Regions from separate parts of the Aquipseudomonas campi genome, predicted to be linked through region 1. Evidence: predicted binding sites of a transcription regulator. Region 1 holds the regulator's gene; the other holds the start of a gene.
What was found. Region 1 encodes LexA, which represses DNA repair genes until DNA is damaged. Its sites were predicted from a motif close to CTGTNTNNNNANACAG; they were not measured.
Positions count from the first base shown of each region.

Region 2: a site for LexA is predicted at 2,000-2,015, ahead of recN (DNA repair protein RecN). Genes of this name have one in related genera too.

Region 1 covers NZ_CP053697.2:1,718,897-1,727,628, reverse strand. The annotation lists gene mfd (transcription-repair coupling factor) at 1-1,960, shown strand, start outside; gene HNE05_RS07985 (CsiV family protein) at 2,122-2,646, shown strand; gene HNE05_RS07980 (S-methyl-5'-thioinosine phosphorylase) at 2,705-3,442, opposite strand; gene nagZ (beta-N-acetylhexosaminidase) at 3,454-4,437, opposite strand; gene HNE05_RS07970 (L,D-transpeptidase) at 4,474-4,998, opposite strand; gene HNE05_RS07965 (TetR/AcrR family transcriptional regulator) at 5,043-5,747, opposite strand; gene lexA (transcriptional repressor LexA) at 5,990-6,601, shown strand; gene sulA (SOS-induced cell division inhibitor SulA) at 6,635-7,108, shown strand; gene HNE05_RS07950 (hypothetical protein) at 7,223-7,456, opposite strand; gene HNE05_RS07945 (DUF6586 family protein) at 7,730-8,248, opposite strand; gene topA (type I DNA topoisomerase) at 8,319-8,732, opposite strand, start outside.
Region 2 covers NZ_CP053697.2:3,594,571-3,603,302, reverse strand. The annotation lists gene fur (ferric iron uptake transcriptional regulator) at 1-242, shown strand, start outside; gene recN (DNA repair protein RecN) at 302-1,975, opposite strand; gene grpE (nucleotide exchange factor GrpE) at 2,122-2,691, shown strand; gene dnaK (molecular chaperone DnaK) at 2,804-4,720, shown strand; gene dnaJ (molecular chaperone DnaJ) at 4,841-5,965, shown strand; gene dapB (4-hydroxy-tetrahydrodipicolinate reductase) at 5,976-6,779, shown strand; gene carA (glutamine-hydrolyzing carbamoyl-phosphate synthase small subunit) at 6,965-8,101, shown strand; gene carB (carbamoyl-phosphate synthase large subunit) at 8,137-8,732, shown strand, end outside.

The DNA.
Region 1 (8,732 bases):
TCTGGGGCTGATCACTCTGGAAATCGAAGGCCAGGCCGCCGAATTCCTCGCCCTGATGTACGCCGAAGAAGCCAAGCTCTATGTGCCGGTGGCCAGCCTGCACCTGATCGCCCGCTACACCGGCAGCGACGACGCCCTGGCGCCGCTGCACCGCTTAGGCTCGGAAACCTGGCAGAAGGCCAAGCGCAAGGCCGCCGAACAGGTGCGCGATGTCGCCGCCGAGCTGCTCGACATCTACGCCCGCCGCGCCGCCCGCGAAGGCTATGCCTTTGCCGACCCTACTGTGGATTACGCCACCTTCAGCGCCGGCTTCCCCTTCGAGGAAACCCCGGATCAGCAGACCGCCATCGAGGCGGTGCGCGAGGACATGCTTGCCGCCAAATCCATGGACCGCCTGGTCTGCGGCGATGTCGGCTTCGGCAAGACCGAAGTGGCGATGCGCGCGGCCTTTATCGCCGTGCATGGCGGCAAGCAGGTGGCGGTGCTGGTGCCCACTACCTTGCTCGCCCAGCAGCACTACAACAGCTTCCGCGACCGCTTCGCCGACTGGCCGGTCAAGGTCGAGGTGATGAGCCGCTTCAAGAGCGCCAAGGAAGTCGGCGAGGCCGTCCAGCAACTGGCCGAAGGCAAGGTGGATATCGTTATCGGCACCCACAAGCTGCTGCAGGAAGACGTCAAGTTCAGCAACCTGGGCCTGGTGATCATCGACGAAGAGCATCGTTTCGGCGTGCGCCAGAAGGAACAGCTCAAGGCCCTGCGCAGCGAGGTGGATATCCTCACCCTCACCGCCACGCCTATTCCGCGCACCCTGAATATGGCGGTGGCCGGCATGCGCGACCTGTCGATCATCGCCACCCCGCCGGCGCGGCGCCTGTCGGTGCGCACCTTCGTCATGGAACAGAACAACCCGACCATCAAGGAAGCGCTGCTGCGCGAGCTGCTGCGCGGTGGCCAGGTGTACTACCTGCACAACGATGTGAAGACCATCGAGAAATGCGCCGCCGACCTCGCAGAACTGGTGCCCGAGGCGCGCATCGGCATCGGCCATGGGCAGATGCGCGAGCGCGAGCTGGAACAGGTGATGGGCGACTTCTACCACAAGCGTTTCAACGTGCTGATCGCCTCGACCATTATCGAGACCGGCATCGACGTGCCCAGCGCCAACACCATCATCATCGAGCGCGCCGACAAGTTCGGCCTGGCCCAGCTGCACCAACTGCGCGGCCGCGTCGGCCGTAGCCACCACCAGGCCTACGCTTACCTGTTGACGCCACCACGCAAGCAGATGACTGATGATGCGCAGAAGCGCCTGGAAGCCATCTCCGGTGCCCAGGACCTCGGCGCCGGTTTCCTCCTGGCCACCCATGACCTGGAAATCCGCGGCGCCGGCGAACTGCTCGGCGACGGCCAGAGCGGGCAGATCCAGGCGGTCGGTTTCACCCTCTATATGGAAATGCTCGAGCGCGCGGTAAAGGCCATCCGCAAGGGCGAGCAGCCCAACCTCGACCAGCCGCTGGGTGGCGGCCCGGAGATCAACCTGCGAGTGCCGGCGCTGATCCCCGAGGACTATCTGCCGGATGTGCACGCGCGGCTGATTCTCTACAAGCGCATCGCCAACGCCGCCGACGAGGATGGCCTGAAAGAGCTGCAAGTGGAGATGATCGACCGCTTCGGCCTGCTGCCGGAGCCGACCAAAAATCTGGTACGCATCACCCTGCTCAAGCTGCAGGCGGAAAAGCTCGGGATCAAGAAGATCGACGCCGGCCCGCAAGGCGGACGCATCGAGTTCGCCGCCACCACCTGCGTCGATCCGCTGACGCTGATCAAGCTGATCCAGAGCCAACCCAAGCGCTACAAGTTCGAAGGCGCCACCATGTTCAAGTTCCAGGTGCCGATGGAGCGCCCGGAAGAACGATTCAATACCCTCGAGGCCCTGCTCGAGCGCTTGGAATCTGTTTAGGATCTTTTGAGCTAGAGCCAGGCAAGGCGAAATTGGCCGAGGACGCGGAGTTTACGAGGTGTAAATGAGCAGTCTGAGGCCAATTTCAACGCAGCATGGCCGACGATCAAGAGATACTAAACAGGTTCTTACTACCGCAATCTGCTTAAAGGACTGACCCCATGCGCGCATTCCGCCACTTCACCCTGCTGCTCTGCCTGCTGGCACCGTCGGCTTTCGCCGATGCGCTGTACCAGATCGAGGTCATCGTGTTCCGCCAGGCCGGCCAGCCGGTGGTCGCCAGCCAGCCGGCACCAGACGACTGGGCCACAGGCGCCCAATCGATTGCCGGCAACGAGCGCGGCATTGCCCTGGAAGACGTAGCGGCCAAGCTCAACCCGGGCAGCGGCTATCAGGTGCTGCTGCACAAGGCCTGGGCCCAGACCCTCGGCGCGATCCCAGGCAAGTCGGCACTGAGCACCGGCAACGAGCAGTTCGGCCACTACCCGGTGGAAGGCACCATCGCCCTCACCCTGCTGGAGCGCCTGGTCGATATCGACGCCGACATCTGGGTCAACCAGTTCGACGCCGACGCCCTGCTGACCGGTAGCGAGCGCATCAAACAGCGCACTCGTCTGAAGAACGGCGAGCTGACCTACCTGGATCACGGCAGCCTGGGCATGCTGGTGAAAGTCACGCCACAGTAATCCCGACCGAGAAAGCAAAAGCCCCGCAGTGCGGGGCTTTTTTTGTACCCGCGAAAAACTACTCGCTCAGCACCCGCGCCAGCACTGCCTTGACCTTGCCGATGCCGTCGGCCAGGGCCTGCTCGATCTCAGCCATGGTGATGATGCCGCTGGACTTGCCGGCCGCCGGGTTGACCACCAACGCCAGGCAGGCATAGGGCAGCTCCAGCTCACGGGCCAGGGCTGCCTCGGGCATGCCGGTCATGCCGACGATATCGCAGCCGTCGCGCTCCATGCGGGCGATTTCCGCCACGCTTTCCAGGCGCGGGCCCTGGGTGGCGCCGTACACGCCGTGACTGCTGTATGCATGGCCCAGCGCCTGCAGGGCGGCGATCAGCTTGCCGCGCAGCGGTTCGTCATAGGGGTAGCTGAAATCGATATGGGTGACGTGCTCAATGTCGCCGGCGAAATAGGTGTGCTCGCGGCCCCAGGTGTAATCGATGATCTGGTGCGCCACACAGAGGTGACCACTGCCCATGGCGGCATGAATGCCACCGACCGCGTTGACCGCGATGATCGCCTCGGCACCGGCCTGCTGCAGTGCCCAGAGGTTGGCGCGGTAGTTCACCTGATGCGGCGGAATACGGTGCGGATGGCCATGGCGGGCGAGAAACAACACCTCGCGCCCGGCATATTCGCCGCGCTGGATCGCAGCCGAAGGGGCGCCGTAGGGCGTATCGAGCGACAGCTCTTCGCTCAGGGTCAGGCCTTCCAGTTGGGTCAGGCCGGTGCCGCCGATAATGGCGTAGACAGTCATGCGCTTATCCTTTAATCGATCAGTTGCGCGGCGCGCAGTGCAGCCACAGCAGCCAGCCAGCGCGGCTGCTGGCGGTATTCGGTACTGGCAAAGCCCTGCCCGCGCATGCGCGCCAGGCCCTTGGGCGGCTGCACTTGCATGCGCTGCAGGGCGCTGAGGGCCAGCTCGGCGGCGCCGCGGTCGTTGCACACCAGGCCCATGTCGCAGCCGGCACTCAGCGCCGCCTCGATGCGGCTGGCCGCGTCGCCGACCACATGGGCGCCAGCCATGGACAGGTCGTCGCTGAAGATCACGCCCTGGAAGCCCAGCTCGCCACGCAGGATGTCCTGCAGCCAGCGCCGCGAGAACCCGGCCGGTTGGCTGTCGACCTGCGGATAGATGACATGGGCCGGCATCACCGCCGCCAGCTGCTGGCTGAGACGCAGGAAGGGGATCAGGTCGTTGCCACGAATCTCGTCCAGACTGCGCTCGTCCACCGGAATGGCCACATGGGAGTCAGCCTCGGCCCAGCCATGGCCGGGGAAGTGTTTGCCGGTAGCGGCCATGCCTGCCGCCGCCATGCCACGGATGAAGGCACCGGCCAGCGTAGTCGCCAGCTCGGGATTACCCTCGAAGCTGCGGCTACCCACCACCGCGCTGCGCTGGTAATCGAGATCCAGCACCGGGGCGAAGCTCAAGTCGAGACCGACCGCCAGCACTTCCGTGGCCATCAGCCAGCCGCATTGCTCGGCCAGGTATTCGGCGTTGGCATTATCAGCCAGCGCACGCATCGCCGGCAGGCGCACGAAGCCCTGGCGCAAGCGCTGCACGCGACCGCCTTCCTGGTCTACCGCCAGCAACAGATCCGGGCGTACGGCGCGGATCGCCGCACTCAGCTCGCGCACCTGGCGCGGGTCTTCGATATTGCGGGCGAACAGGATCAGCCCACCCACTTGAGGCTGGCGCAGGATCTGCCGGTCCTCGGCGGTCAGCCAGGTGCCATGCACGTCCAGCATCAGGGAGCCATACAGGGGAGTCTTCACGAATAGTCCTTAAACGAGATCGGCGGCTGCCCATGCGGGACACGGCGCCTCATCGATCAGTACCGCGCAGTGCAGCGGCACACGGGGGAAAAGTTGCAGCAGGTCGGCGTTGCGCAGGCGCACGCAGCCATGGGACAGCGGCACACCCAGCGGCTCGGTGTCCGGCGTGCCGTGCAGGTAGATGTAGCGGCGAAAGGTATCGACGGCGCCCAGGCGGTTGATGCCCGGTTCGCAACCACTGAGCCAGAGAATGCGGGTAAGGATCCAGTCGCGACCGGGAAACTGCTGGTGCAACTCACTGGACCAGACCTCACCGGTCCAGCGCCGCCCGCGCAAAACCGCACCGAGCGGCAAGTCCTCGCCGATCTTCGCCCGCACCTGATGACGGCCGCGTGGCGTGCAGTTAGAACCACTGCGCTCCCCCGCCCCATTCAGAGCCGTGGAGACGGCCAGGCGCAGCACCAATCGCCCGTCGGCGAAGCCGTACAGGCATTGATCAGCAATGGAAATATGCAGGAAATCGAGCGGGCACATGGGCGGCTAGCTTAGCCGATCAGCCCGCTCGGGCACAGCCGCAATCAGCCTTTCGCGGCGACTGCTACCTTGGCTCTCGGCTTGAGCTGAGCACTGGCCAGCGCCTCATCGTTGACCCCGGTCTCCGAGCGCATGCCTGCGGCGAGGAACGGCACCATCAGGCGCATGACCTGCTCGATCGAGGTATCCACGCCAAAATCGTTCTCGGCAATCGCCCGCAACGCCTTGATCCCGGACATGCTGAACGCCGCGGCACCCAGCATGAAATGCACGCGCCAGAACAACTCCAGCGGCGGTATGCGCGGCGCGGCATCGTGCAACAGCACCAAGTAGCGACGGAACACCTTGCCGTACATGTCTTCCAGGTAACGCCGCAGGTGCCCCTGGCTCTGACTGAATGCCAGGCCCAGCAGGCGCATGAAAATGGACAAGTCGTTACCGCTGCGCGGTTTGACTGCCAGCGCCTGCTCTACAAGGATTTCCAGCAACTCTTCGAGGCTGGCCTTGTTCTCCGGCTTGCCCTGACGGCGATCCAGTTCCTTTTCCAGGCTGGCGCAGAACGGGCCGAGGAAACGCGAGAACACCGCCTGGATCAGCGCCTTCTTTGAGCCGAAGTGGTAGTTGACCGCTGCCAGATTGACCCCAGCCTTGCTGGTGATCAGGCGCAGAGAAGTCTCGGCGAAGCCTTTTTCCGCAAACAACTGCTCTGCAGCATCGAGAATGCGCTCGACAGTTTCTGACTGAGCCATGAATTATCCACCTGACAAACACTTGTTTGAAACATACGTTTCAGGCCGATGCCCTGTCAAGCCTCGCAGGCCCATTCATGGCTGACCAGTCACGCATTTAACCATAGAGCAGATTGGCAAAACCTTGCGCAATGCCGGCAAGCCGCAGAAACAGCCACAAGGCCCTGACCGAAAAGAACTGTTGCCAGGCCAATATCACTGTATATAATCACAGCAACTGTATAAACAGACAGACGACCATCATGCTCAAGCTCACGCCTCGCCAAGCTGAAATCCTCGCCTTCATCAAGCGCTGCCTGGAAGCAAACGGTTACCCGCCTACCCGCGCCGAAATCGCCCAGGAGCTGGGTTTCAAGTCGCCCAACGCCGCCGAGGAGCACCTCAAGGCCCTGGCCCGCAAAGGCGCCATCGAGATGACCCCGGGCGCTTCGCGTGGCATCCGCATCCCTGGCTACGAGCCGGAGGCCCAGGAAGAAGAAGGCCTGCCCATCATTGGCCGGGTTGCCGCCGGTGCGCCGATCCTGGCCCAGCAGCATGTCGAAGAGTCCTGCCAAATCAATCCAGGCTTCTTCCATCCACGTGCCGACTACCTGCTACGGGTACGCGGAATGAGCATGAAGGACATCGGCATTTTCGACGGCGACCTGCTCGCCGTACACACCACCCGCGAAGCCCGCAACGGCCAGATAGTAGTCGCCCGCATCGACGACGAGGTCACGGTCAAGCGCTTTCAGCGCAGCGGCAACAAGGTGCTTCTGATTGCCGAAAACCCCGAGTTCGCCCCAATCGAAGTGAATCTGGAAGAACAGGATCTGATCATCGAAGGTTTGAGTGTCGGCGTGATCCGTCGTTAACGTGCTACGCCACTAAGTCGTAAGGAGAGCTTCATGCAGTTCCCGCAGTCGCTGAATCGTTCGCAACTTCCGCTGTTCGAAGCTTTCCTGGGCCAGAGCCTGACCCCTCAACTCACCGATAGCGTTGAACTGCCCTCCTGGGCAGAAGAATCGGAGCCCTTCAGCGAGCTGTCGCTGTCTGGCTCGATGAATCACTGCCGCCACCTGCTGGGCCCGGTACTGCGCGAACTGAGCCAGAATCAGGACGCCCGCTGGCTGACCCTTATCGCCCCACCCGCCGGCCTGACCAATGCCTGGCTGCGCAGCGCCGGACTCAATCTGGATCGCTTGCTGGTGCTGCAGCCGCGCTCTGGACAGAACAGCTTCGATCTCGCCAGTGAAGCGCTACGCCTGGGCCGCAGCCACACCGTGATCAGCTGGATCAAACTGCAGCCAGCACAACGCCTGAGCCTGAGCTGCTCGGCCCGACTGGGCAGCGCACAGAGTCTGAATATTCGCCTGGACTGACTGGCCAGAGGCAGCAACTGCCCCGCCTGAAGTCTGCGGAAGATGTTTCTGTAGAAAGAGGGTATTGCGCTAACGCTTGCCTGAAGTGATCAGGTAGCACTCATGCGGGCTGGATCAGTGCAGCACCCGCGGCTGATCGTCATGCTCCATATCGCCTTCGGCGAGGCGACCAGCCATTTGCACACCAACGTTCAGCATGGCCTTGGCCACCTCGACGTGCTGCCCCTGCAGAAAGGCTTTGGCATCGGCGGAGAAATCCAGGGTCACCAGGGTTTCCTCATCCTCGGCACGGCGCAGGGCAATGCGGCCGTCAGGAAGCTCGACGATTTCCAGGAAGGATGTAGGCATAGCAAAATTCTCCAATCAGACGGGCAGTGTACCAGCCAAGAGATAACCGCCCTAGCCCACCCATCCCTTAGAATCTGTTCAAAGTCTGCTGCGCGTCGGCCATGTTGCGTTGAAATCGGGCTCAGCAAGCGGCTTGCCGCTAACGCGCTTTAGCGCGACCCGAAGGGCGAGTGAAACGAGTCATGCTCATTTACAACTCGTAAACTGCGCTTCTTCGCCCGACTTCGCCTTGCCTGACTCTAGCTCGCGAGACTTTGAACAGGCTCTTAGCACTCAGCACTCGCTGAGCGACTCGCGAAACCGCAGGGCCAGCTGCTTGAGCTGCTGGCGCCAGGCTTCCAGCTCTTCGCGCCCCAATTGCGGCACTTCCTCTTCGACACTGACCGCCTGGATCAGCGGCAAAGTCGGATCGACCTTGGCCGTCTTCGGCGCCTGTGGCGGCTGGAACAGCTTGGCGTAAGCCTGCAGCAGTTGCGCCAGCCAGGTCTCCGACTGCTGCGCCAACTCGACCAGCTCGGCTAATTCAGGACTCGGCGCTGCCTGCAACACAGCCTGATTCAGCAGCAACTCGGCACGCGGCACATTGGCTTCCGGCAGACGGTAGTAGCCAGCAATCTCATGGCACAGCCCGAGCAACGCGCCGTACAGATGGAACAGCGCAGCCTCACGCTCGGCCTGCACCTGCCCCTGACCATGCATGGAGGTGCCTGCCTCAGCCTTGCGCAGGTTCTCCAGCGCCAGACCGGCGAAATAGATCTTCTGATTGGTACGGGTATACAGCTCATGCGCCATGGCAAGGCCCTCCAGACTTCATGCGAAGCCGATTACCGGCCGGCGCGCCAGGCGCGCCGGACTCGGTCACTCAGCCCTTGCTTTCCACTTTCCACTTGCCGCCCGAAAAGAAGGCGCGCCAGCCGGTGGGTTTGCCGTCCACCTCGCTCTGCACATACTGCTCCTTGGTCTTGCGGCTGTAGCGGATAACCGCCGGACGGCCTTCCGGATCTTTCTTCGGTGCATCCAGCAGGAAGTGGTATTTGGGATCGATCTCGTCTTTATGCGGGATCAGCTCCAGCACCAGTGGCGCACGGGTTTCGCGGTTCTTCGGGAACTGGCTGGCAGCCAGGAACAGACCGGAAGCGCCGTCACGCAGCACGTAGGTGTCGTTGACTTTCTCGCACTTGAGCTCGGGCATCTGCACCGCGTCCATCTTCGGCGGCGCCGCCTCGCCGCTGCGCAGCAGCTTGCGGGTGTTCTTGCAGGTGCTGTTGGTGCAACC
Region 2 (8,732 bases), 1.9 Mb from region 1:
ACCGGGTGCTGACCCAGTTCGAGGCCGCAGGCCTGGTCGAGCGTCACAATTTCGACGGCGGTCATGCCGTGTTCGAGCTGGCCGATGGCGGCCATCACGACCACATGGTCTGCGTCGACAGTGGCGAGGTCATCGAGTTCTTCGATCCGGAGATCGAGAAGCTGCAGAAAGAGATCGTCAAGCAGCATGGCTTCGAGCTGGTCGATCACAACCTGGTGCTGTACGTACGCAAGAAGAAGTAAGTCCGCCAGAGTCGACAAAAAAGGCGCCCCACGGGGCGCCTTTTTCATGCGCGCGATATTCAGCTCTGCGCGCTGGCGACCATCTTGCGCGCGTGCTGCAGGGACTCCTCGGTGAGGTCGAGGCCGCCGAGCATGCGCGCCACTTCCTCGACCCGCTGGGCGGTATCCAGGGTCGCTACAGCGGTGCGGGTTTCTTCGCTGCCGCGCTGCTTGTGCACGAACAGGTGCTGGTGCCCCTGTGCCGCTACTTGCGGCAGGTGGGTGACGGTCAGTACCTGGCCGCGCTCGCCGAGGCGGCGCAGCAGCTGGCCAACCACTTCGGCCGTGGGGCCGCCGATGCCGACGTCGACTTCGTCGAATACCAGGGTCGGCACCCGTGAGGTCTGCGCAGTGATCACCTGGATGGCCAGGCTGATGCGCGACAGTTCACCGCCGGAGGCGACCTTGGCCAGCGACTTCAACGGTTGGCCGGGGTTGGCGCTGACCAGGAATTCGACCTGCTCCAGGCCATAGGGCTGCGGCTCTTCGGCGCTGCTGCCCTGCAACTGAATACTGAAACGTCCGCCGGGCATGCCCAGGCTCTGCATCTCGATCTGCACGGCATCGGCCAGGCGCTTGGCGGCCTGCTGGCGCAGTTCGCTCAGCTCACTGGCCTTTTCCTGGTAATGACGGGCGTAGGCCGCCAGCTCCTCGGTCAGGCGTTCGCTGGCCTGGTCGTCGGCATTCAGGCCTTCCAGTTCTTCCAGCAGGCGCTGCTGCAGCTCGCCGAGCTCGGTGGGCTGGATGCGGTGCTTGCGTGCCAGGGTGTAGATGGCGTCGAGGCGTTCTTCGAGGATCTGCTGGCGCTGCGGGTCGGCGTCGAAGTGGTCGATGAAACGGTTCAGCTCGCCGACCGCTTCCTCGACCTGGATCTGCGCGCTGGCCAGCAGGTTGCTGGCCTCGCCGAGCGCGCCGGGCTGGCTGCTGAACGCGCCGAGGCGGTTGAGGCTGGCGGTCAGTGCCGACAGCACGTTGCCGGCGTCGCTCTCGCTGCATAGGTCGAGCACCTGGCGGCAGGCGCCGAGTAGCTGTTCGGCGTTGCTCAGGGTCTTGTGTTCCTGCTCCAGCTGCTGCAGTTCGTTGTCGCCGAGGGTCAGATTTTCCAACTCTTCCAGCTGATAGCTGAGCAGCTGGTGGCGGGCGCGTTGTTCGTCGCTGGTCGAGGTCAGACGCTGCAATTCCTGGCGGGTCTGGCGCCAGCGCTGGGCGGCCAGTTGCACCTGGCGGGCCAGCTCCTGGCTACCGGCGTACTCGTCGAGCAGGCGGCGGTGGGTGTCCGGCTTGAGCAGCGACTGGTGCTCGTGCTGGCTGTGGATATCGATCAGCAGCTCGCCGAGAGCCTTGAGGTCGCCCAGTGGGCAGGGTGCACCATTGATATAGCCACGCGAGCGGCCTTCGCTGGTGATCACCCGTCGGAGGATGCATGGCCCGTCGTTGTCCAGGTCGCGCTCGCTGAGCCAGGTGCGGGCTTCCGGAATGTCGTCCAGATCGAAGCTGGCGAGGATGTCCGCCTTGTCTGCGCCGGGGCGCACTACGCCGCTGTCGGCGCGATCGCCAAGGGCCAGGCCGAGGGCGTCGAGCATGATCGACTTGCCGGCGCCGGTCTCGCCGGTGATCACCGACATGCCACGGGCCAGTTCCAGATCCAGATGTTCGACGATGGCGTAGTTGTGTACGGACAGGTGCGCCAGCATGGAGATCACTCCCAAAAAATTGTGCTGGCTATTTATACAGTGTTTTGTTTTGTCCTGACAATAACCCTTGAAAGCCTGTGTTTGGGCCCCATATAGGCGGAAGAAACGCGGGCCATGACCCGCTGGCGTATTGATAGGAGGACCCAATGGCTGACGAACAGACTCTCGATCCACAGAATCCGCAGGACAATCCGGCGCCCGAGGGGGCGTTTGGTGAGGATCTGATTGCCCGTGTGCAATCGCTCGAAGAGCAGCTGGCCGCTGCGCAGGATCAGTCCCTGCGCGTGGCTGCTGATCTGCAGAACGTGCGCCGGCGTGCCGAGCAGGATGTCGAGAAGGCGCACAAGTTCGCCCTGGAAAAATTCGCCAATGACCTGCTGCCGGTAGTCGACAGCCTGGAGCGCGGCCTGGAGCTGTCCAGCCCCAACGACGAGGCGATCAAGGCCGTGCGTGAAGGCATGGAGCTGACCCTCAAGCTGTTCCACGACACCCTCAAGCGTTATCAGCTGGAAGCGGTCGATCCGCATGGTGTGCCGTTCAATCCGGAGCACCACCAGGCGATGGCCATGGAAGAAAGCACCCATGTCGAGCCGAACTCCGTGCTCAAGGTGTTCCAGAAGGGCTACCTGCTCAATGGTCGCCTGCTGCGCCCGGCCATGGTCGTGGTCAGTAAGGCGCCGAGCGCGCCGCTGCCGTCGATTGACGAGCAGGCTTGAAATCGGCGCTACAGCCCCCATCTATTAGTACAAGCGATTTAGTGCTGGCGCGGCCAATCCAATCTACGGGCCGCGCAACCAAGGTTAAAGACACAGTTTTTGGAGAGTAAAAATGGGCAGAATCATCGGTATCGACCTGGGGACTACCAACTCCTGCGTCGCCATTCTGGAAAACGGTAGCGTCAAGGTCATCGAAAACGCCGAAGGCGCGCGTACTACGCCGTCCATCATCGCCTACGCCAACGACGGCGAGATCCTGGTCGGTCAGGCCGCCAAGCGCCAGGCCGTGACCAACCCGCACAACACCCTGTACGCGGTGAAGCGCCTGATCGGTCGTCGCTTCGACGAAGACGTGGTGCAGAAAGATATCAAGATGGTCCCGTACAAAATCGCCAAGGCCGACAACGGTGACGCCTGGGTCGAAGTGAAGGGCCAGAAAATGGCACCGCCGCAGATCTCCGCGGAAGTGCTGAAGAAGATGAAGAAGACCGCCGAAGACTACCTCGGCGAGCCAGTCACCGAGGCGGTCATCACCGTTCCGGCCTACTTCAACGACAGCCAGCGCCAGGCCACCAAAGACGCCGGCCGCATCGCCGGTCTCGAGGTCAAGCGCATCATCAACGAGCCGACCGCGGCTGCGCTGGCTTATGGCATGGACAAGGGCAAGGGCGACCACACCGTGATCGTCTATGACCTGGGTGGTGGTACTTTCGACGTGTCGGTGATCGAGATCGCCGAAGTCGACGGTGAGCACCAGTTCGAAGTGCTGGCCACCAACGGTGACACCTTCCTCGGTGGTGAGGACTTCGACATTCGTCTGATCGACTACCTCGTCGACGAATTCAAGAAAGAGTCCGGCATCGACCTGAAAGGCGATCCGCTGGCCATGCAGCGCCTGAAAGAGTCTGCCGAGAAGGCCAAGATCGAGCTGTCGTCCGCGCAGCAGACCGACGTCAACCTGCCGTACATCACTGCCGACGCCACGGGGCCTAAGCACCTCAACGTGAAGATTTCCCGCGCCAAGCTGGAAGCCCTGGTTGAAGAGCTGGTCACCCGTACCATCGAGCCGTGCCGCATTGCTCTGAAAGACTCCGGTCTGGACGTTAGCAGCATCGACGAAGTGATCCTGGTCGGCGGTCAGACTCGCATGCCGCTGGTGCAGCAGAAAGTCGCCGAGTTCTTCGGCAAAGAAGCGCGCAAGGACGTCAACCCGGACGAAGCCGTAGCCATCGGTGCTGCGATTCAGGGCGCCGTGCTGGCGGGCGACGTGAAAGACGTGCTGCTGCTCGACGTATCGCCGCTGACCCTGGGTATCGAAACCATGGGTGGCGTGATGACCGCGCTGATCGAAAAGAACACCACCATCCCGACCAAGAAGTCGCAGGTGTTCTCGACTGCCGACGACAACCAGGGCGCGGTGACCATTCATGTGCTGCAGGGCGAGCGCAAGCAAGCCGCGCAGAACAAGTCGCTGGGCAAGTTCGACCTGGCCGAGATCCCGCCGGCTCCGCGTGGCGTGCCGCAGATCGAAGTGACCTTCGACATCGACGCCAACGGCATCCTGCACGTCGGCGCCAAAGACAAGGCCACCGGCAAGCAGCAGTCCATCGTGATCAAGGCCAACTCCGGTCTGTCCGAGGAAGAAATCGAGCAGATGGTGCGTGACGCCGAGGCCAACGCCGAGGAAGACCGCAAGTTCGAGGAGCTGGTCACTGCCCGCAACCAGGGCGACGGTCTGGTGCATGCCACCCGCAAGATGATCACCGAAGCCGGCGACAAGGCCACGGCTGACGAGAAGGCGGCCATTGAGAAGGCGCTGGGCGAGCTGGAAGTTGCCGTCAAGGGCGACGACAAGGCAGTCATCGAAGCGAAGATGAATGCGCTGTCCGAAGTCACTGCCCCGCTGGCGCAGAAGATGTACGCCGAGCAGCCGCAGCCGGGCGCTGCCGCTCAGGGTGCAGACCAGGCTCAGGACGCGGCCGACGATGTCGTCGATGCCGAGTTCGAAGAGGTCAAGGACAACAAGTAAGCTTCGGCTTGCCTTAGTTCCTGCCCGCCGAAGCTTGGCTTCGGCAGGTGCGATTCGCCGCGCGGGAGCTTGCTCCCGCGTTGGCGTGTCTGGAGCAGACGAATTTAAAGGTGTTGATGTATGGCCAAACGTGACTATTACGAAGTGCTCGGTGTGGAGCGCGGTGTCAGCGAGGCGGAGCTGAAAAAGGCTTACCGGCGCCTGGCGATGAAGCACCACCCGGACCGTAATCCGGATGACAAAGCCTCGGAAGAGAAATTCAAGGAGGCCAACGAGGCCTACGAAGTGCTCTCCGATGCGAGCAAACGCTCGGCCTATGACCAGTACGGGCATGCCGGCGTCGACCCGCAGATGGGTGGCGGTGGCGGCTTCGGTGGTGGGGCGAACTTCTCCGACATTTTCGGTGACGTGTTCAGCGACTTCTTCGGTGGCGGTCGCGGCGGTTCCCGTGGCGGCGCCCAGCGTGGCAGCGACCTGCGCTACACCCTGGAGCTGGATCTGGAAGAGGCGGTGCGCGGCACCACCGTGACCATTCGCGTGCCGACCCTGGTCAACTGCAAACCGTGCGATGGCTCCGGGGCGAAGAAGGGCACCAGTCCGGTGACCTGTACGACCTGCGGTGGCATCGGTCAGGTGCGCATGCAGCAGGGCTTCTTCTCGGTGCAGCAGACCTGCCCGCGTTGCCACGGCAACGGCAAGATGATCACCGACCCCTGTGGCAGCTGCCATGGCCAGGGCCGTGTGGAAGAGAGCAAGACCCTGTCGGTCAAGGTGCCGGCCGGTGTCGATACCGGTGACCGCATCCGCCTGTCTGGCGAAGGCGAGGCCGGCAGCATGGGCGGCCCGGCGGGCGACCTGTACGTGGTGGTCAATGTGCGCGAGCACGCGATCTTCCAGCGCGACGGCAAGCACCTGTACTGCGAAGTGCCGATCAGCTTCGCTGACGCGGCGCTGGGCGGCGAGCTGGAAGTGCCGACCCTGGATGGCCGGGTCAAACTGAAGATTCCGGAAGGCACGCAGACCGGTAAGCTGTTCCGCCTGCGTGGCAAGGGTGTGGCTCCGGTGCGCGGCGGCGGTGCCGGCGACCTGCTGTGCAAGGTGGCGGTGGAAACTCCGGTCAACCTGGGCAAGCGCCAGCGCGAGCTGCTGGAAGAGTTCCGCAAGTCGCTGGAAGGCGACAGCTCCCACTCGCCCAAGGCCAGTGGCTGGTTCGACGGCGTGAAGCGGTTCTTCGGCGATATCTAAGGAATTGGCTATGCGACGTATTGCAGTGATGGGCGCCGCCGGGCGCATGGGCAAGATCCTGATCGAGGCGGTCGAGCAGGCGGATGGCGCCAAACTGACCGCGGCGGTGGATCGTCCGGACAGCAGCCTGATCGGCGCCGATGCTGGCGAACTGGCGGCGCTGGGCAAGATCGGTGTGGTGCTGGCGGGTGATTTGGGTGCGGTGCTCGATCAGTTCGATGTACTGATCGATTTCACCCACCCGTCCGTGACCCTCAAAAACCTGGAAGTCTGCCGCCAGGCCGGCAAGGCCATGGTCATCGGCACCACCGGCTTCAGCGTGGAAGAGAAACAGTTGCTGGCGGAAGCGGCCAAGCAGATTCCGATCGTCTTCGCCGCCAACTACAGCGTCGGCGTCAACCTGTGCCTGAAGCTACTGGATACAGCCGCCCGCGTGCTGGGCGATGAGGTCGATATCGAGATCATCGAGGCGCACCATCGGCACAAGGTCGATGCGCCTTCCGGCACCGCGCTGCGCATGGGTGAAGTGGTGGCCAATGCCCTGGGGCGTGACCTCCAGAAGGTTGCGGTCTATGGGCGCGAAGGCCAGACCGGTGCTCGCGAGCGCGAAACCATAGGTTTTGCCACCGTGCGCGCTGGCGATGTGGTCGGCGATCACACGGTATTGTTCGCTGCCGACGGCGAACGGGTGGAGATCACCCACAAGGCCTCCAGTCGGATGACCTTCGCCAAGGGTGCGGTGCGTGCGGCGCTGTGGCTGCAGAGCCAGCCGGCCGGGCTGTATGACATGCAGGATGTGCTTGGGCTGAGCTGAGATAGCTTTTCGGTCCATCCTGGCGGTGGACCGAAAAGGCGTTTTCCTGTAAGCTTCCTGCTTTAGTGTGTCCACTAAAAGTAACGCAGAATGAATCAGATAAAGAAGCGGGGTGACGGTCAATACGTCATCCCGCTTTTTTACAACCTGCGTTTGTGCAAGTTTCAGATCTAAGGGAGGTCTTCTTGACTAAGCCAGCCATACTCGCCCTTGCCGACGGCAGCATTTTCCGCGGTGAAGCAATCGGGGCCGACGGCCATACCATCGGTGAAGTGGTGTTCAACACCGCCATGACCGGCTATCAGGAAATCCTTACCGATCCTTCCTATGCCCAGCAAATCGTCACGCTGACCTACCCGCACATCGGCAACACCGGCACCACGCCGGAAGATGCCGAGTCCAACCGCGTGTGGGCCGCCGGTCTGATCATTCGCGATCTGCCGCTGACCTCCAGCAACTGGCGCAACAAGCAGCCGCTGGACGAGTACCTCAAGGAAAACGGTACTGTCGCCATTGCCGGCATCGATACCCGCCGCCTGACCCGCATCCTGCGTGAGAAAGGCTCGCAGAATGGTTGCATCCTGGCTGGCGAAGACGCCACCGAGGAAAAGGCCCTGGAACTGGCGCGCAGCTTCCCCGGCCTGAAAGGCATGGATCTGGCCAAAGTGGTCAGCTGCACCGAGCGCTACGAGTGGCGCTCCAGTGTGTGGGAGCTGAAAACCGACAGCCATCCGGAAATCGCCGCCAGCGAGTTGCCCTACCATGTGGTCGCCTATGACTACGGGGTCAAGGTCAACATCCTGCGCATGCTGGTCGAGCGCGGTTGCCGCCTGACCGTGGTGCCGGCACAGACCCCGGCCGGCGACGTGCTGGCGCTGAACCCGGACGGCGTGTTCCTCTCCAACGGCCCTGGCGACCCCGAGCCGTGCGATTACGCCATCCAGGCGATCAAGGAAGTGCTCAACACCGAGATTCCGCTGTTCGGCATCTGCCTCGGCCACCAGCTGCTGGCCCTGGCCTCCGGCGCCAAGACCGTGAAGATGGGCACCGGCCACCACGGCGCCAACCACCCGGTGCAGGACCTCGACAGTGGCGTGGTGATGATCACCAGCCAGAACCACGGCTTTGCCGTGGACGAGCCGAGCCTGCCGGCCAACCTGCGCGCCACCCACAAGTCGCTGTTCGACGGCACCCTGCAGGGTATCGAGCGCACCGACAAGGACGCGTTCAGCTTCCAGGGGCACCCCGAGGCGAGCCCCGGCCCGCACGATGTGGCCCCGCTGTTCGACCGCTTCATCGAAGCCATGGCCAAGCGCCGTTAAGCCAGCCGACTGACCCAAGGATTCGAGTAAGAAACATGCCAAAACGTACAGACATCAAAAGCATCCTGATCCTCGGCGCCGGCCCCATCGTTATCGGCCAGGCCTGCGAGTTCGACTATTCCGGTGCCCAGGCCTGTAAAGCCCTGAAAGAAGAGGGCTACCGCGTCATTCTGGTGAACTCCAACCCGGCCACCATCATGACCGACCCGGCCATGGCCGATGCTACCTACATCGAGCCGATCAAGTGGTCCACCGTGGCCAAGATCATCGAGAAGGAGCGCCCGGACGCCCTGCTGCCGACCATGGGCGGCCAGACCGCGCTGAACTGCGCGCTGGACCTGGAAAAGCACGGCATCCTGGAAAAATTCGGCGTCGAAATGATCGGCGCCAATGCCGACACCATCGACAAGGCCGAAGACCGTTCGCGCTTCGACAAGGCGATGAAGGACATCGGCCTGGCCTGCCCGGTTTCCGGCATTGCGCACAACATGGAAGAGGCCTACGGCGTGCTGGAGAAGGTCGGCTTCCCCTGCATCATCCGTCCGTCCTTCACCATGGGCGGCACCGGCGGCGGCATCGCCTACAACCGGGAAGAGTTCGAAGAAATCTGCGCCCGCGGCCTGGATCTGTC